4 regions of the Streptomyces sp. NPDC059875 genome follow, and region 4 is predicted to be linked to each of the others. Evidence: riboswitches for the same ligand, from Rfam matches in the RefSeq annotation. Region 4 holds a riboswitch; each other region holds the start of a gene.
What was found. Region 4 has a riboswitch for cobalamin ahead of metE (5-methyltetrahydropteroyltriglutamate--homocysteine S-methyltransferase). Riboswitches for the same ligand answer to the same signal wherever they lie in the genome.
Positions count from the first base shown of each region.

Region 1 (3,284 bases), on a different contig from region 4:
CGACGATCAACCCGGCGACCGACAAGCCGCGCGGCGCGCTGGTGCCGGGCGAGATGGGCCAGTGGGGTTATGCGACGCTCGCGCTCGGCTCGGCGCTGGCGCTCTTCATGTACCCGCACTCGATCACGGCGACGCTCTCCTCGCGCAGCCGTGACGTGATCCGCCGCAACACCACGATCCTGCCGCTGTACTCGCTGATGCTGGGCCTGCTGGCGCTGCTCGGCTTCATGGCGATCGCCGCCGGCGTGAAGGTGACCAACGGCCAGCTCGCGATCCCGCAGCTGTTCGAGAACATGTTCCCGGACTGGTTCGCGGGCGTGGCCTTCGCCGCCATCGGCATCGGCGCGCTGGTGCCCGCCGCGATCATGTCGATCGCCGCCGCCAACCTCTTCACCCGCAACATCTACAAGGACTTCCTGAAGCCGGACGCCACTCCGGAGCAGGAGACCAAGGTGTCCAAGCTGGTGTCGCTCCTGGTGAAGGTCGGCGCGCTCGCCTTCGTCCTCACCATGGACAAGACGGTCGCGATCAACTTCCAGCTGCTCGGCGGCATCTGGATCCTGCAGACCCTCCCGGCGCTGGTCGGCGGTCTGTTCACCCGCTGGTTCCACCGCTGGGCGCTGCTCGCCGGCTGGGCCGTCGGCATGGTCTACGGCACGGCGGCGGCGTACGGCGTGGCCAGCCCGACCCAGAAGCACTTCGGCGGCTCGTCCGCCGAGATCCCGGGCATCGGCGAGATCGGCTACATCGGCCTCACCGCCTTCGTCATCAACGTGGTCGTCACCGTCGTCCTGACCTTCGTCCTGAAGGCCGTGAAGGCGCCGGACGGTGTGGACGAGACCTCGCCGTCGGACTACACGGCGGACGCGGGCGACGCGGGAGTCCGGACCGAGCTGCCGAAGGTCGGCGCCGGCTCGCACTGACGCCGAGGAGCACAGCGCGGGGCCCGGGATTCCGAACGGAAATCCCGGGCCCTTCGCCGTACCCCTGGGGCAGACTGCGCCGCATGGACTTCACCATCAGGACGGTACGACCCGAGGAGTACGAGGCCCTCGGCGACCTCACCGCACGCGCCTATCTGGACGACGGACACCTCGACTTCGGCGAGGACGACGACTATCTGCATCTGCTGCGGGACGTGGCCCGGCGGGTCGCCGAGGCGGAGGTGCTGGTGGCGGTGGACCGCGCCGGCACCGTGCTCGGCGGGGTCACCTTCGCCCTGGGCGACGAGGAGTGGGCCGACATCGCGCGCGAGGGCGAGGCCGAGTTCCGGATGCTCGCCGTGGCGAAGGACGCGCGGGGGCGGGGCGTCGGCGAGGCGCTCGTACGGGCCTGTGTGGAGCAGGCGCGGGAGATCGAGGGGTGCCGGCGCATGGTGCTGTCGACCCAGCCCCGCATGGCCTCGGCGCACCGGATCTACGAGCGGATGGGCTTCGTCCGCACCCCCGAAAGGGACTGGAAGCCGATTCCGGACATGGATCCGCTACTCACCTACAGCATGGAACTCTGAACCCAACGACACAACATGTGGGGGGTGCTTCGAGGAGCGCCCCCCACATGTATGCTCGTGCTCGCTGTCCTTGCAGGGGAATCCGGTGGAAATCCGGAACTGTCCCGCAACGGTGTGGTTTCGGCGTGCTTGTGCGCCGGCCGAGTCCGAAGACCTGCGGACAGCGCACCCGGTCCGTCCGTTCCGGGTGCCACAGACGTCCGGGCCTCGCGGAGTGGGCCGTGGCGCGGCGCACCCCTGCGTACGGGTGCCCGCTGCCCGCCTCCCCCGCCGGCCCCGAGCCGAGCGAGGGAGAGCCCCCACGTGACCATCGCGCCCGCCGATCCGGCCGCAGCGATCGAGAGCGACGGTAACGAGAGCGACGGACCCGGGACCGTGCTTCTGCGGACCCTGACCGACCTCACCGCCGACCTCACCGACACCGACCCCGGCAAGGTCGCCGCGGCGGCGCTCCGCGGCCGCAACGCCGGTTCGGACGAGGCCGAGCTGCGCGAGCTGGCCACCGAGGCGGCCGCCGGTCTGATCGCCGAGGACCCCGCGTACTCCCGGCTCGCCGCCCGGCTCCTGACGATCACCATCGCCGACGAGGCGGCCGACCAGGGCGCGGTGTGCTTCTCCGCCTCGGTCGCCGTGGGCCACCACGAGGGCCTGATCGCCGACCGCACGGCCGAGTTCGTCGCCCTGCACGCCGACCGGCTCGACTCGCTGATCGACGCCGCGGGCGACGACCGCTTCGGCTACTTCGGTCTGCGCACCCTCTACTCGCGCTATCTGCTGCGCCACCCGATCACCCGCAAGGTGATCGAGACCCCGCAGCACTTCATGCTGCGCGTCGCCTGCGGCCTCGCCGAGGACGACAGCGTGCGCGCGCTGGACGAGGTCGCGGCGCTGTACGGGCTGATGAGCCGGCTCGACTACCTGCCCTCCTCCCCCACGCTCTTCAACTCCGGCACCCGCCACCCGCAGATGTCGTCCTGCTACCTGCTGGACTCCCCGCTCGACGAGCTGGACTCGATCTACGACCGCTACCACCAGGTCGCGCGCCTGTCGAAGCACGCCGGCGGCATCGGGCTCTCGTACTCCCGTATCCGCGCCCGCGGTTCCCTGATCCGGGGCACCAACGGGCACTCCAACGGCATCGTGCCGTTCCTGAAGACCCTGGACGCCTCGGTGGCGGCCGTGAACCAGGGCGGCCGGCGCAAGGGCGCGGCCGCGGTCTACCTGGAGACCTGGCACGCGGACATCGAGGAGTTCCTGGAGCTGCGCGACAACACCGGTGAGGACGCCCGGCGTACGCACAACCTGAACCTCGCGCACTGGATCCCGGACGAGTTCATGCGCCGGGTCAACGCCGACGCCGAGTGGTCGCTGTTCTCCCCGGCCGACGTGCCCGAGCTGGTCGACCTGTGGGGCGAGGAGTTCGACGCCGCGTACCGCAAGGCGGAGGCTGCCGGCCTGGCCCGCAAGAGCATGCCGGCCCGTGACCTGTACGGCCGGATGATGCGGACGCTGGCCCAGACCGGCAACGGCTGGATGACCTTCAAGGACGCCTCCAACCGCACGGCCAACCAGACCGCCGAGCCGGGCCACACGGTCCACTCCTCCAACCTCTGCACGGAGATCCTGGAGGTCACGGACGACGGCGAGACCGCGGTCTGTAACCTGGGCTCGGTCAACCTCGGGGCGTTCGTCGTCGGTTCGGACATCGACTGGGAGCGGCTCGACGCGACCGTCCGTACGGCCGTCACGTTCCTCGACCGGGTCGTGGACATCA
Region 1 is NZ_JBHWJZ010000002.1:72,985-76,268, reverse strand. Features, by position in the region: gene mctP (monocarboxylate uptake permease MctP) at 1-923, shown strand, start outside; gene ACFV9D_RS02290 (GNAT family N-acetyltransferase) at 1,007-1,510, shown strand; cobalamin riboswitch at 1,555-1,687, shown strand; gene ACFV9D_RS02285 (ribonucleoside-diphosphate reductase subunit alpha) at 1,814-3,284, shown strand, end outside.
Region 1: it holds a riboswitch for cobalamin, as region 4 does, so the genes downstream of both, ACFV9D_RS02285 (ribonucleoside-diphosphate reductase subunit alpha) here and metE (5-methyltetrahydropteroyltriglutamate--homocysteine S-methyltransferase) in region 4, are expected to answer to the same signal.

Region 2 (3,284 bases), on a different contig from region 4:
TGCGGCAGGACGAGGCCGACGAAACCGATCGCGCCCGCCGAGCTGACCAGTGCGGCGGTGAGCAGCGCGGTGGCGCACAGCAGGACGAGCCGGGTGCGGGCGACCCGTACGCCGAGGGTGGCCGCCGCGTCCTGTCCGAACGCGAAGGCGTCGAGGGTACGGGCGTAGCCGAGGCAGACGGCCAGGGTGAGCACGAGGACGGCGAGGCAGAGCCATACGTCGCTCCAGCCGGCGCCGCTCAGCGACCCGAGCAGCCAGAACAGCACGCCGCGGGTCGTCTCGGCGTCGGCGGAGGTGACGACGACGAAGGAGGTGAGGGCGGAGAAGAGCTGCATCGCCGCGACGCCGGAGAGGACGACCCGGTCGGGCGTGCCGCCGAGCGTGTGACTCAGCAGGAGCATCGCGGCGAACGAGCACACCGCGCCCGCGAAGGCGCCCGCGGAGAGGGACAGCGCTCCCCCGCCGACGCCGAGGACGACCACCACGACCGCTCCGGTCGAAGCGCCGGAGGAGACGCCGAGGACGAAGGGGTCGGCGAGCGGATTGCGCAGTAGGGACTGCATGACCGCTCCGCAGACGGCGAGGCCTGCCCCGCATACGGCGGCGAGGAGGGTACGGGGCAGTCGCAGGTTCCAGATGATGCCGTCCCGGATCGGGCCGATCCCGGAGGGGGCGCCGCCGAGATGGGAGGCGACGACGGACCCCGCGTCGCCGACGCCCATGTCCGCCGGTCCGATGGTGATCGCCACGGCCAGCGAGAGGAGGAGCGCCGCGCATCCGGCCGTGATGCGCAGCAGGGCGGCGGTCACTTCGTGAGGCCGTGCGCGCGCAGGGCGGCGGCGACCTGTTCGATGCCCTCGACGGTGCGGATGGTCGGGTTCATGGCCTGACCGCTGAGGAGCACGTACCGCTTGTGGCGTACGGCGTCCATGTTCTTCGTGACCGGGTCGGACTCCAGGAACTCGATCTTCTTCGCGGCGCTCTCCCCGGACTGCGCCTTGCGCGTGAGGTCGCCGATCACCAGCAGGTCGGGGTTGCGGTCGGCGACCGACTCCCAGCCGATCTGTGGCCATTCCTCGGTGGTGTCGTCGAAGACGTTCTTCGTTCCGGTCTCCCGGGTGATGACGCCGGGTGCTCCGCAACAGCCCGCCATGTAGGGGGACTTGGCGTCGGAGAACCAGTAGAGGACGCTGACGTCGGCGGCGCGGAGACCGTCGGTGGCCTTCGTCACCCGGCCCTTGAGCCGGGTGATCAGCTGTTCGCCGCGCTCCTCGACACCGAACACCCGGGCCAGGTCGCGGACTTCACCGTAAACGGCGTCCATGGCCAGCGGTGTGGTGCGCTTGCCGTCGCCACCATCGCTGTTGTCCTTGCCCACGCAGTCGGACGGGGAGAGGTAGGTGGGGACGCCGAGCTTCTCGAACTGCTCGCGGGTGGCGACCCCGCCCTTGCCGAGCGTGGAGCCGAACGAGGCGGCGACGAAGTCGGGTTCGGCGTCCAGCACCTTCTCGAAGGAGGGGTTGTTCTCCGCCAGCCTCGGGACTCCGGAGGCGGCCTTCTCCAGGCCCTTCATCACCGGGTCGGTCCAGGTCGCGGTCCCCACCATCCGGTCGCCGAGACCGAGGGACAGCATGATCTCGGTGGTGCCCTGGTTCAGGGACACGGCCCGGCGCGGCCCGCCGGGCGGGATCTCCACGGTGCGGCCGCAGTTCTCGAGCGTCCGCGCGGAGGCGGACGGTGCGGACCCGGCCTCGTCGGCGGGGCCGGCGCAGCCGGTGAGGAGCAGGGCCCCGGACGCGAGCAGCGCGAAGGGAAGGGGGGTACGGGCGAATGGCACGGCTCGTCCTCGGCGTCGAGGGCCCATGCGCGGGGCCCGTCTCGTACGGAACCGCCAGCAGGTCTTCGGACTCGGGGTCATCCGGACGGGGCGCCTTCCCGGACCGGTTCCCCGGTCCAGTGGCTTCGTGCCCCGCCCGTCGCCCTCACCGCTGCGCGTCAGCTCCGGATTCGCACCGGATTCCCTGACTCGCGTGCGTCACGCACGTGAGTTCGACTGGCTACCGCAAGCTACCAGAACGCCGACGGGGCGGCGGTGGGAGGGTGCGCGAGCCCTTTCGGGATCTGCCGCACCACTCCACCGCCGCCCCGTTCACCGGGGCCCGGACGTGCCGGACCGCCGAGGTCAGACCACGGGCACCGGGTAGGTCGGGTACTCGACCCCGGACACGTGCTGGACGACGCGGATGACCTGGCAGGAGTAGCCGAACTCGTTGTCGTACCAGAGGTAGAGGATCGCGTTGTCACCGTCGACCTTGGTGGCGCCGGCGTCGACGATCGACGCGTGGCGCGAGCCGACGAAGTCCATCGAGACGGCGTCGGGGGCGGTGGTGAAGTCGATCTGGCGCTTGAGCGGCGAGTGCAGCGAGACGTCGCGGAGGTAGTCGAGGACATCCTCGCGGGTGGTCTCGCGACCCAGGCGCAGGCTGAGGATGGCGATCGAGACGTCCGGGACGGGGACGCGGATCGAGCTGCCGGTGATCGGCGCCTTGAGGTCGGGCAGCGCCTTGGCGACGGCCGACGCGGCTCCGGTCTCGGTGATGACCATGTTGAGCGGCGCGGAACGGCCGCGACGGTCGGCCTTGTGGTAGTTGTCCAGCAGGTTCTGGTCGTTGGTGAACGAGTGGACGGTCTCCACGTGGCCGCGCAGGACGCCGTACTCGTCGGCCATCGCCTTCAGCGGCGGGACGATCGCGTTGGTGGTGCAGGAGGCGCAGGACAGGATCTGCTCGTCCGGCTTGATCGTGTCGTGGTTGACGCCGTGGACGATGTTCGGGACGTCGCCCTTGCCCGGAGCGGTCAGGACGACCTTGTCGATACCGGGGCGCAGGTGCTTCGACAGGCCCTCGCGGTCCCGCCACTTGCCCGTGTTGTCGATGAGGATGGCGTCCTTGATGCCGTACGCCGTGTAGTCGACCTCGGAGGGGTCGTTGGCGTAGATCACCTTGATGGTGTTGCCGTTGGCGACGATCGTGCTCGTCGCCTCGTCCACCGTGATGGTGCCCTGGAACTGACCGTGGATGGAGTCGCGGCGCAGCAGCGAGGCGCGCTTGACCAGGTCCTGGTCGCCACCGCCGCGGACCACGATGGCGCGCAGGCGCAGGCCGTTGCCGGAGCCGGCCTTCTCGATGAGCAGGCGGGCGACGAGGCGGCCGATGCGGCCGAAGCCGTAGAGGACGACGTCGCGGCCCTCGCCGCGCTCGATCTTGTTGGCACCGGTGGCGCCG
Region 2 is NZ_JBHWJZ010000003.1:191,439-194,722, reverse strand. Features, by position in the region: gene ACFV9D_RS04850 (FecCD family ABC transporter permease) at 1-809, opposite strand, end outside; gene ACFV9D_RS04845 (ABC transporter substrate-binding protein) at 806-1,864, opposite strand; cobalamin riboswitch at 1,876-2,073, opposite strand; gene ACFV9D_RS04840 (glyceraldehyde-3-phosphate dehydrogenase) at 2,183-3,284, opposite strand, start outside.
Region 2: it holds a riboswitch for cobalamin, as region 4 does, so the genes downstream of both, ACFV9D_RS04845 (ABC transporter substrate-binding protein) here and metE (5-methyltetrahydropteroyltriglutamate--homocysteine S-methyltransferase) in region 4, are expected to answer to the same signal.

Region 3 (3,284 bases), on a different contig from region 4:
GCAGGCCGTCCTCCTCGTCGATGCCGAGCCCGTGCGCGTACGGCAGGACACCGTACGTGCGGCGCCCGGTGAGCCCGTGCAGCATGTCGAGGCCCGGCTCGAGAAGGGTCACGTCACCGCGGAACTTGTTCACGAGATAGCCCGCGATCAGCTCCTGGTCCTCGGGCGCGAGCAGCGCCGTCGTGCCGAAGAACTGGGCGAACACCCCGCCCCGGTCGATGTCGCCGACCACGAGCACGGGCAGCCGAGCCGCCCGCGCGATGCCCATGTTCACGATGTCCGTGCGCCGCAGATTGATCTCGGCCGGACTGCCCGCCCCCTCGCAGATCACGGCGTCATACGTGCCCCGCAGCTCCTCCAGGCACGCCAACACCGGCTCGAAGAGCTCCTTCTGCCGCCCTCCGTGGTAGCCCCGGGCGCTGAGTTCGCCCACCGGCTTGCCCATCAGGACGACCTGGCTGGAGCGGTCGCTCCCCGGCTTCAGGAGCACCGGGTTCATCAGCGCGCTCGGCTCGACCCGAGCCGCCTGCGCCTGCATGGCCTGCGCCCGGCCGATCTCCGCGCCCTCCCTCGTCACGAAGGAGTTCAGCGACATGTTCTGGCCCTTGAACGGGGCGACCCTCACGCCCTGCCGGACCAGCCAGCGGCAGATGCCCGCCGTGACGACGCTCTTGCCCGCGTCGGACGTGGTCCCCGCGACCAGCAGTCCGCCACCCGGTCCGCCCCTCATGCCCGCCTCCGCTTCATGGCCCTTGCGGCCAGCCGTCCACCCACACACACCGCCAGCGTCAGCGCGGTCACCCGGCGCGAGAGCCGCACCGCCCGCTCGATGTCCCCGACCTCCACGGCCCGGCCCTCCCCGTTGAGCACGGGCCGGTGCTCGACCCGTCCGCCGTACGACAGCGTGCCCCCGAGCCGTACGCCGAGCGCCCCCGCGAAGGAGGCCTCCACCGGACCGGCGTTGGGGCTGGGGTGCTGGGCCGCGTCCTGCCGCCAGGCCCGCGCCGCCCCCCGCGGGTCGCCGCCCGCCACCGTCACGAGCGCGGCGGTCAGCCGGGCGCCCGGCCAGCCGACGACGTCGTCGAGCCGGGCCGAGGCCCAGCCGAAGCGCCGGTACGTGGGGGACTTGTGGCCGACCATGGCGTCCAGCGTGTTCACGGCCCGGAAGCCGACCAGGCCCGGAACCCCCGCGACCGCGCCCCAGACCAGGGCACCCACGACGGCGTCGGACGTGTTCTCGGCGACGGACTCCACCACCGCGCGGGCCATCGCCGGACCGTCCAGGGCCTGCGGATCACGCCCCACCAGATGCGGCAGCCGCTCGCGGGCCACCTCCAGGTCTCCGGCGGCCAGGGCCCCGCCGATGGCGCGCGCCTCCCGGCCCAGGGTCGTACCGCCGACGACGGCCCAGACGGAGGCGGCGGTCAGGGCGACCGCGGCGCGGGGGTGGTCGCGTACGGTACGGGCGGCCAGCGCCGCGACCGCCGTGGCACCGCCGGCGCAGACGGCGGTGTGCAGCGCGCCCCACCCTCGGTGGTCGCGCCGGAGTAGCTTCTCGACGGAGCCGGCGGCCCGCCCGAACGCGGCGACCGGATGGCCGCGGCGGGGGTCGCCGACGATCAGGTCCGCGGCCAGACCGGCGGCGGCGCCGTACGCGAATACACCTGTGGCTGCACTGCGGCCGGGCATGGCGCTGTGTCCTCACTCAGGGTCCGCGCCCTGGCTCGACGTGACCGGCGGTGAGAGTTCCTGGCTCCCGGGGATCGACTCCCCGGTCACAGTGGCGGGACCGCGCCGGATTCGCACCGGACTTCCTCTACTGCCGCCGTAATGGCCCCGGAAGTCCACCACGCTGTGCGAACACCCGTCAACTCACCTTTGACCTGCGGCGGGACAGTGTGCGAAGCCCCACACGGACCCGCGGACACGACGACGGGCGGGCCGCACCCGAAGGTGCGACCCGCCCGGTCGACGATGCGTGTCCCGTCAGGCCACGATGAGATAGATCCCGTACGCGACGGCCGCCGCGCACAGCGCGAAGGCCGCGTACGCGCCGGTGCGAGCCAGGGTGGCCGAGCCTCCCTGGGAGGCGGCCTGCTCCTGCTTGGAGAGGCCGACGATGCCGAGGGTGAAGAGGCCCACGAGGGCGACGGTCGCCACGAGGCTGACTCCGAAGACGGAGCCGAGAGCTGCCCAGTCGATCTTCATGTCGTTCGTTCCTTACACCGCGGCCGAGGCTGCGGGGGCTGCCGGGTCCGCGGGGGCCGGCGAGGGGATGGTGGTCTTCAGGTCCTCGTCCGCGACGGCGGCGACGGAACCGGCCGGCGGCGGGGTGACGGCCGCGATGGCGGTGGTCACGACGCCCGCGGGCTCGGTCTCGACGTCGTTGACGTTGGTGTGGTCGACCACCTGGCGGCGGGAGACGACCCAGATGGCGACGCAGGAGGCGACCAGGAAGGCCGCGACGGCGTAGACGCCCCAGTCGCCCTGGCTGGCGACGTACTCGGCGCCGGCCCCGACCAGGCCGGCGGCCGGCAGGGTCAGGCCCCAGGCGACGAACATCCGGGTGGCGGTCGACCAGCGGACGACACCGCCCTTGCGGCCCAGGCCCGCGCCCATGACGGCGCCGGAGCAGGAGTGCGTGGTCGAGAGGGAGAAGCCGAGGCTGGAGGAGGCCAGGATGACCGTGGCCGCGCTGGTCTGGGCGGCGAAGCCCTGCTGCGGCTGGAGGTCGGTGAGGCCCTTGCCCATCGTGCGGATGATGCGCCAGCCGCCGAGGTAGGTGCCGAGCGCGATCGCCGTACCGGCGGAGACGATGACCCAGACCGGCGGGTTGGAGCCGGGGGCGATGATGCCGCCGGCGACCAGGGCGAGGGTGATGATGCCCATGGTCTTCTGGGCGTCGTTGGTGCCGTGGGCGAGCGAGACGAGACCGGCGGAGGCGATCTGACCGGCCCGGTAGCCCTTGTCGGTCGTCTTCTTGTCGGCCTTCTTGTCGAGGCGGTACGTCAGGCGGGCGGCGAACATCGCGGCCAGACCGGCGACCAGGGGGGCGGCGACCGCCGGGATGAGCACCTTGCTGACGACGGTCCCGCCGTTGACGCCGCTGACGCCGATGGAGGCGATGGTCGCGCCGATGAGGCCGCCCATCAGGGCGTGGGAGGAGCTGGACGGCAGGCCGACCAGCCAGGTCACCAGGTTCCAGAGGATCGCGCCGACGAGCGCGGCGAGGATGACCTCGGGTTGAATGCCCTCCTCGTTGACGAGTCCCTTGGAGATCGTCT
Region 3 is NZ_JBHWJZ010000023.1:104,149-107,432, forward strand. Features, by position in the region: gene ACFV9D_RS26170 (cobyric acid synthase) at 1-730, opposite strand, end outside; gene ACFV9D_RS26175 (cobalamin biosynthesis protein) at 727-1,689, opposite strand; cobalamin riboswitch at 1,722-1,866, opposite strand; gene ACFV9D_RS26180 (hypothetical protein) at 1,987-2,208, opposite strand; gene ACFV9D_RS26185 (anion permease) at 2,221-3,284, opposite strand, start outside.
Region 3: it holds a riboswitch for cobalamin, as region 4 does, so the genes downstream of both, ACFV9D_RS26175 (cobalamin biosynthesis protein) here and metE (5-methyltetrahydropteroyltriglutamate--homocysteine S-methyltransferase) in region 4, are expected to answer to the same signal.

Region 4 (3,284 bases):
CAGCAGGTCGGTGGCCATCGCGCCGAGCACGGCGGCGGGCTGCCGAACCGAGGTCAGGGGTACGGCCGCCGCGGCGGCGAACTCGATGTCGTCGTACCCGACGATCGCGATGTCCTCCGGCACCCGGACGCCGGCCGCGTACATCGACTGGAGCACACCGAGCGCGAGGAGGTCGTTGGCGCAGAAGACGGCGGTCGGCCGCTCCGCCGCCCCCAGCAGCCGCGCCCCTGCGTCCCGGCCGGCGTTCACGTCCAGTCGCTCGCCGCCGATCTCGTGGAGCGCGTCCGGGGGCAGTCCGGCTTCCGCCAGGGCGTGATGCGCGCCGGTGCGGCGGTCCTGGACCTGGAGCAGGTGGGGCGGTCCGCTGACGTAGGCGATCGAGCGGTGACCGAGGGAGAGCAGATGGCGGACGGCCATCGCGCCGCCCGCGACGTCGTCCACGGAGACCGAGCACTCCGCCTCGCCGCCGGCCACCCGGTCCACGAGCACGAAGGGGATGCCGTGCCGCCGGAACTCCCGAAGGTTGCTCCCACTGGGGTCGGCGGGGGTCACCAGGACGCCGTGCACCCGCTGCTCGGCGAAGAGGGAGAGGTACTCGGCCTCGGCGGCGGGGCTCTGGTCGCTGTTGCAGACCATCACACTCAGTCCGGCCGCGCGGGCGGTCCGCTCGGCGCCCTTGGCCAGGTCGACGAAGAAGGGGTTGCCCATGTCGAGGACGAGGAGGGCGAGGATCCGGCTCCGGCCGGCCCGCAGCTGGCGAGCGGACTCGCTTCGGATGTATCCGAGCCGCGCGATGACGTCCCGCACATGGCGGCGCGTGCGCTCGGAGACGAGATCGGGCCGGTTGATCACATTGGAGACCGTGCCGACCGAGACCCCCGCCTCCCGGGCCACGTCCTTGATGCCGGCTCCCCGCCCCGTGCGTGTCGTGCGACTCACCTGGCGCGCTCTCCGTCCCGATCGTCGGCCCCGACCGTCCGCTGCACTCGCTTCACTCGCTACCGATTGGATCGTATCAACGCCGGTTGGGAGCAACACCCTGGGCTGTGTGCGGTCGTGACTCGATCCACAGGTCGCAACACCCCCCAGGTCCCTAAAACGATTCATGCATTCGGCCCCGGGCCGGTGGCCGTAGGGGATTCGCCGCCCATGCCCGGAGCACTCCGTTCGGACCTGTCGGACTGCGCGGGCGGACGGACGGTACAAGGCTGGAGGCCAAGCCCATCCTCCCGAAGGAGCGTGATCGGCGTGGCCCGGAACCGCCGTCTGATCCTGAGCTCGCCGTCCGAGGTCTGGCGCCTGCTGTCCGAAGGCAAACGCTACGGGGAGTGGGTGACGGGCACCCAGCAGGTCCTCGCCGCGGACCCGCACTGGCCGGAGGTGGGCGCACGACTGAAGGTACGCGTCGGTGCCGGCCCCTTGACCCTCGACGACACCTGCGTCGTCCGCGTCTGCGAACCGGAGCGGCGCCTGGAGCTGGAAGCGAAGGCGGATCCCTTCGGGGCGGCACGCATCGCCATGAAGCTGATGCCCTGGGGCGAGAACACCCTCTTCACCCTTGACTGGCATCCTCTCCGGGGCCCCGGCACCCGGATGCACGGTCTCCCCGTGGACTACATCGTCGCCGTCCGCAACGGCATGATGCTGACGAAGCTGGCCGAGATCGCGGTACGCGAACACTCCGCGAAGGTGTGAGCACTCACGTAGCGTCCCCCACCGGTACGGCACGAAGGTGCTGCTGCTCTCGTCCACGGCGAGCGCTCGACCGAGCGGCGGGACCGCGCGCCGAGAGCATTCCAGCGCGGAGCCGCTCCGAGTCCGGGGCGTGTCTCACCTCACCATCCGAATCGTGAACATCACCCGCCCCAGCGCCGAGTGGCCCCCTACGCTGGCCGGTGCAGCTGGTTCGCCCCGTCCGCCAGGCGGGATGCGTCGTAAGAGGGAACCCGGTGGGAATCCGGGACTGCCCCGCAGCGGTGAGCGGGAACGACCGCCGTCATACGCACTGGATCCGGTACGGGTCTGGGAAGCGACGGCCACTAGGTGTCCACCCTTGGGTGGACGTGCCCGCGAGTCCGAAGACCTGCCCGTTGCCCGCGTGCGAACGACTCGTGCGCGGACATTCCGGTGACCTCGTGGGCGGGTCGGCGTACATACCAGGCGGGGACCGGCGCCCATGGCGCGCGAGGTCGATCGTCCGGTACGTCCCCTTCGCGCTCTCGTCCCGTCTCCGGGATCTCAGGGATTCATCTCGCGAAGGAGATCTCCGTGACCACCAAACCCGCAGCAGCGGCAGCACGGGCCACCGTGTACGGCTACCCCCGGCAGGGACAGAACCGGGAGCTGAAGAAGGCGATCGAGGGTTTCTGGAAGGGCCGCGTCACCGCCGACGCCCTCCGGGCCACCGCCGCCGAACTGCGCCGGGCCGCCTGGCAGCAGCTCGCCGGGGCCGGCATCGACGAAGTCCCGACCGGTGACTTCTCCTACTACGACCACGTACTGGACACGACCGTGATGGTCGGCGCGGTCCCCGAACGCCACCGGGAGGCCGTCGCCGCCGATCCTTCCCCGAGCTCTCGACTTCGCTCGAGCAGGGGATGCCCCATGGACGTGTACTTCGCGATGGCGCGCGGCACGCAGGACGTCGCCCCGCTCGAGATGACCAAGTGGTTCGACACCAACTACCACTACCTGGTGCCCGAACTGGGCCCTGACACCGTGTTCCGGGCGGACTCCACCAAGCAGGTCGCCGAGCTGAAGGAAGCCCTCGCCCTGGGGCTGACGGCCCGTCCCGTCCTGGTCGGCCCGGTCACCTACCTGCTCCTGGCCAAGCCCGCGCCCGGCGTGGCCACGGACTTCGACCCGCTGACGCTGCTCGACCGGCTGCTTCCGGTGTACGCCGAGGTCCTCGCCGACCTGCGTGCCGCCGGCGCCCGGTGGGTACAGCTCGACGAGCCCTCCCTGGTGCAGGACCACACCCCGGCCGAGCTGAACGCCGCCACGCGCGCGTACCGTGAACTCGGCACCCTCACGGACCGGCCGAAGCTGCTGATCGCTTCCTACTTCGGCCGCCTGGGCAAGGCCCTGCCCGTCCTGGCCAAGGCTCCGGTCGAGGGACTCGCGATCGACTTCACGGAGTCCGCCGCGGCCAATCTGGACGCCCTCGCCGCCGTCGGCGGTCTGCCCGGCAAACGTCTGGTCGCCGGGGTGGTCAACGGCCGCAACATCTGGGTCGACGACCTGACGAAGTCCCTCGCCACCCTCGGGACCCTGCTCGGCCTCGC
Region 4 is NZ_JBHWJZ010000001.1:22,159-25,442, forward strand. Features, by position in the region: gene ACFV9D_RS00085 (LacI family DNA-binding transcriptional regulator) at 1-939, opposite strand, end outside; gene ACFV9D_RS00090 (SRPBCC family protein) at 1,249-1,695, shown strand; cobalamin riboswitch at 1,886-2,106, shown strand; gene metE (5-methyltetrahydropteroyltriglutamate--homocysteine S-methyltransferase) at 2,269-3,284, shown strand, end outside.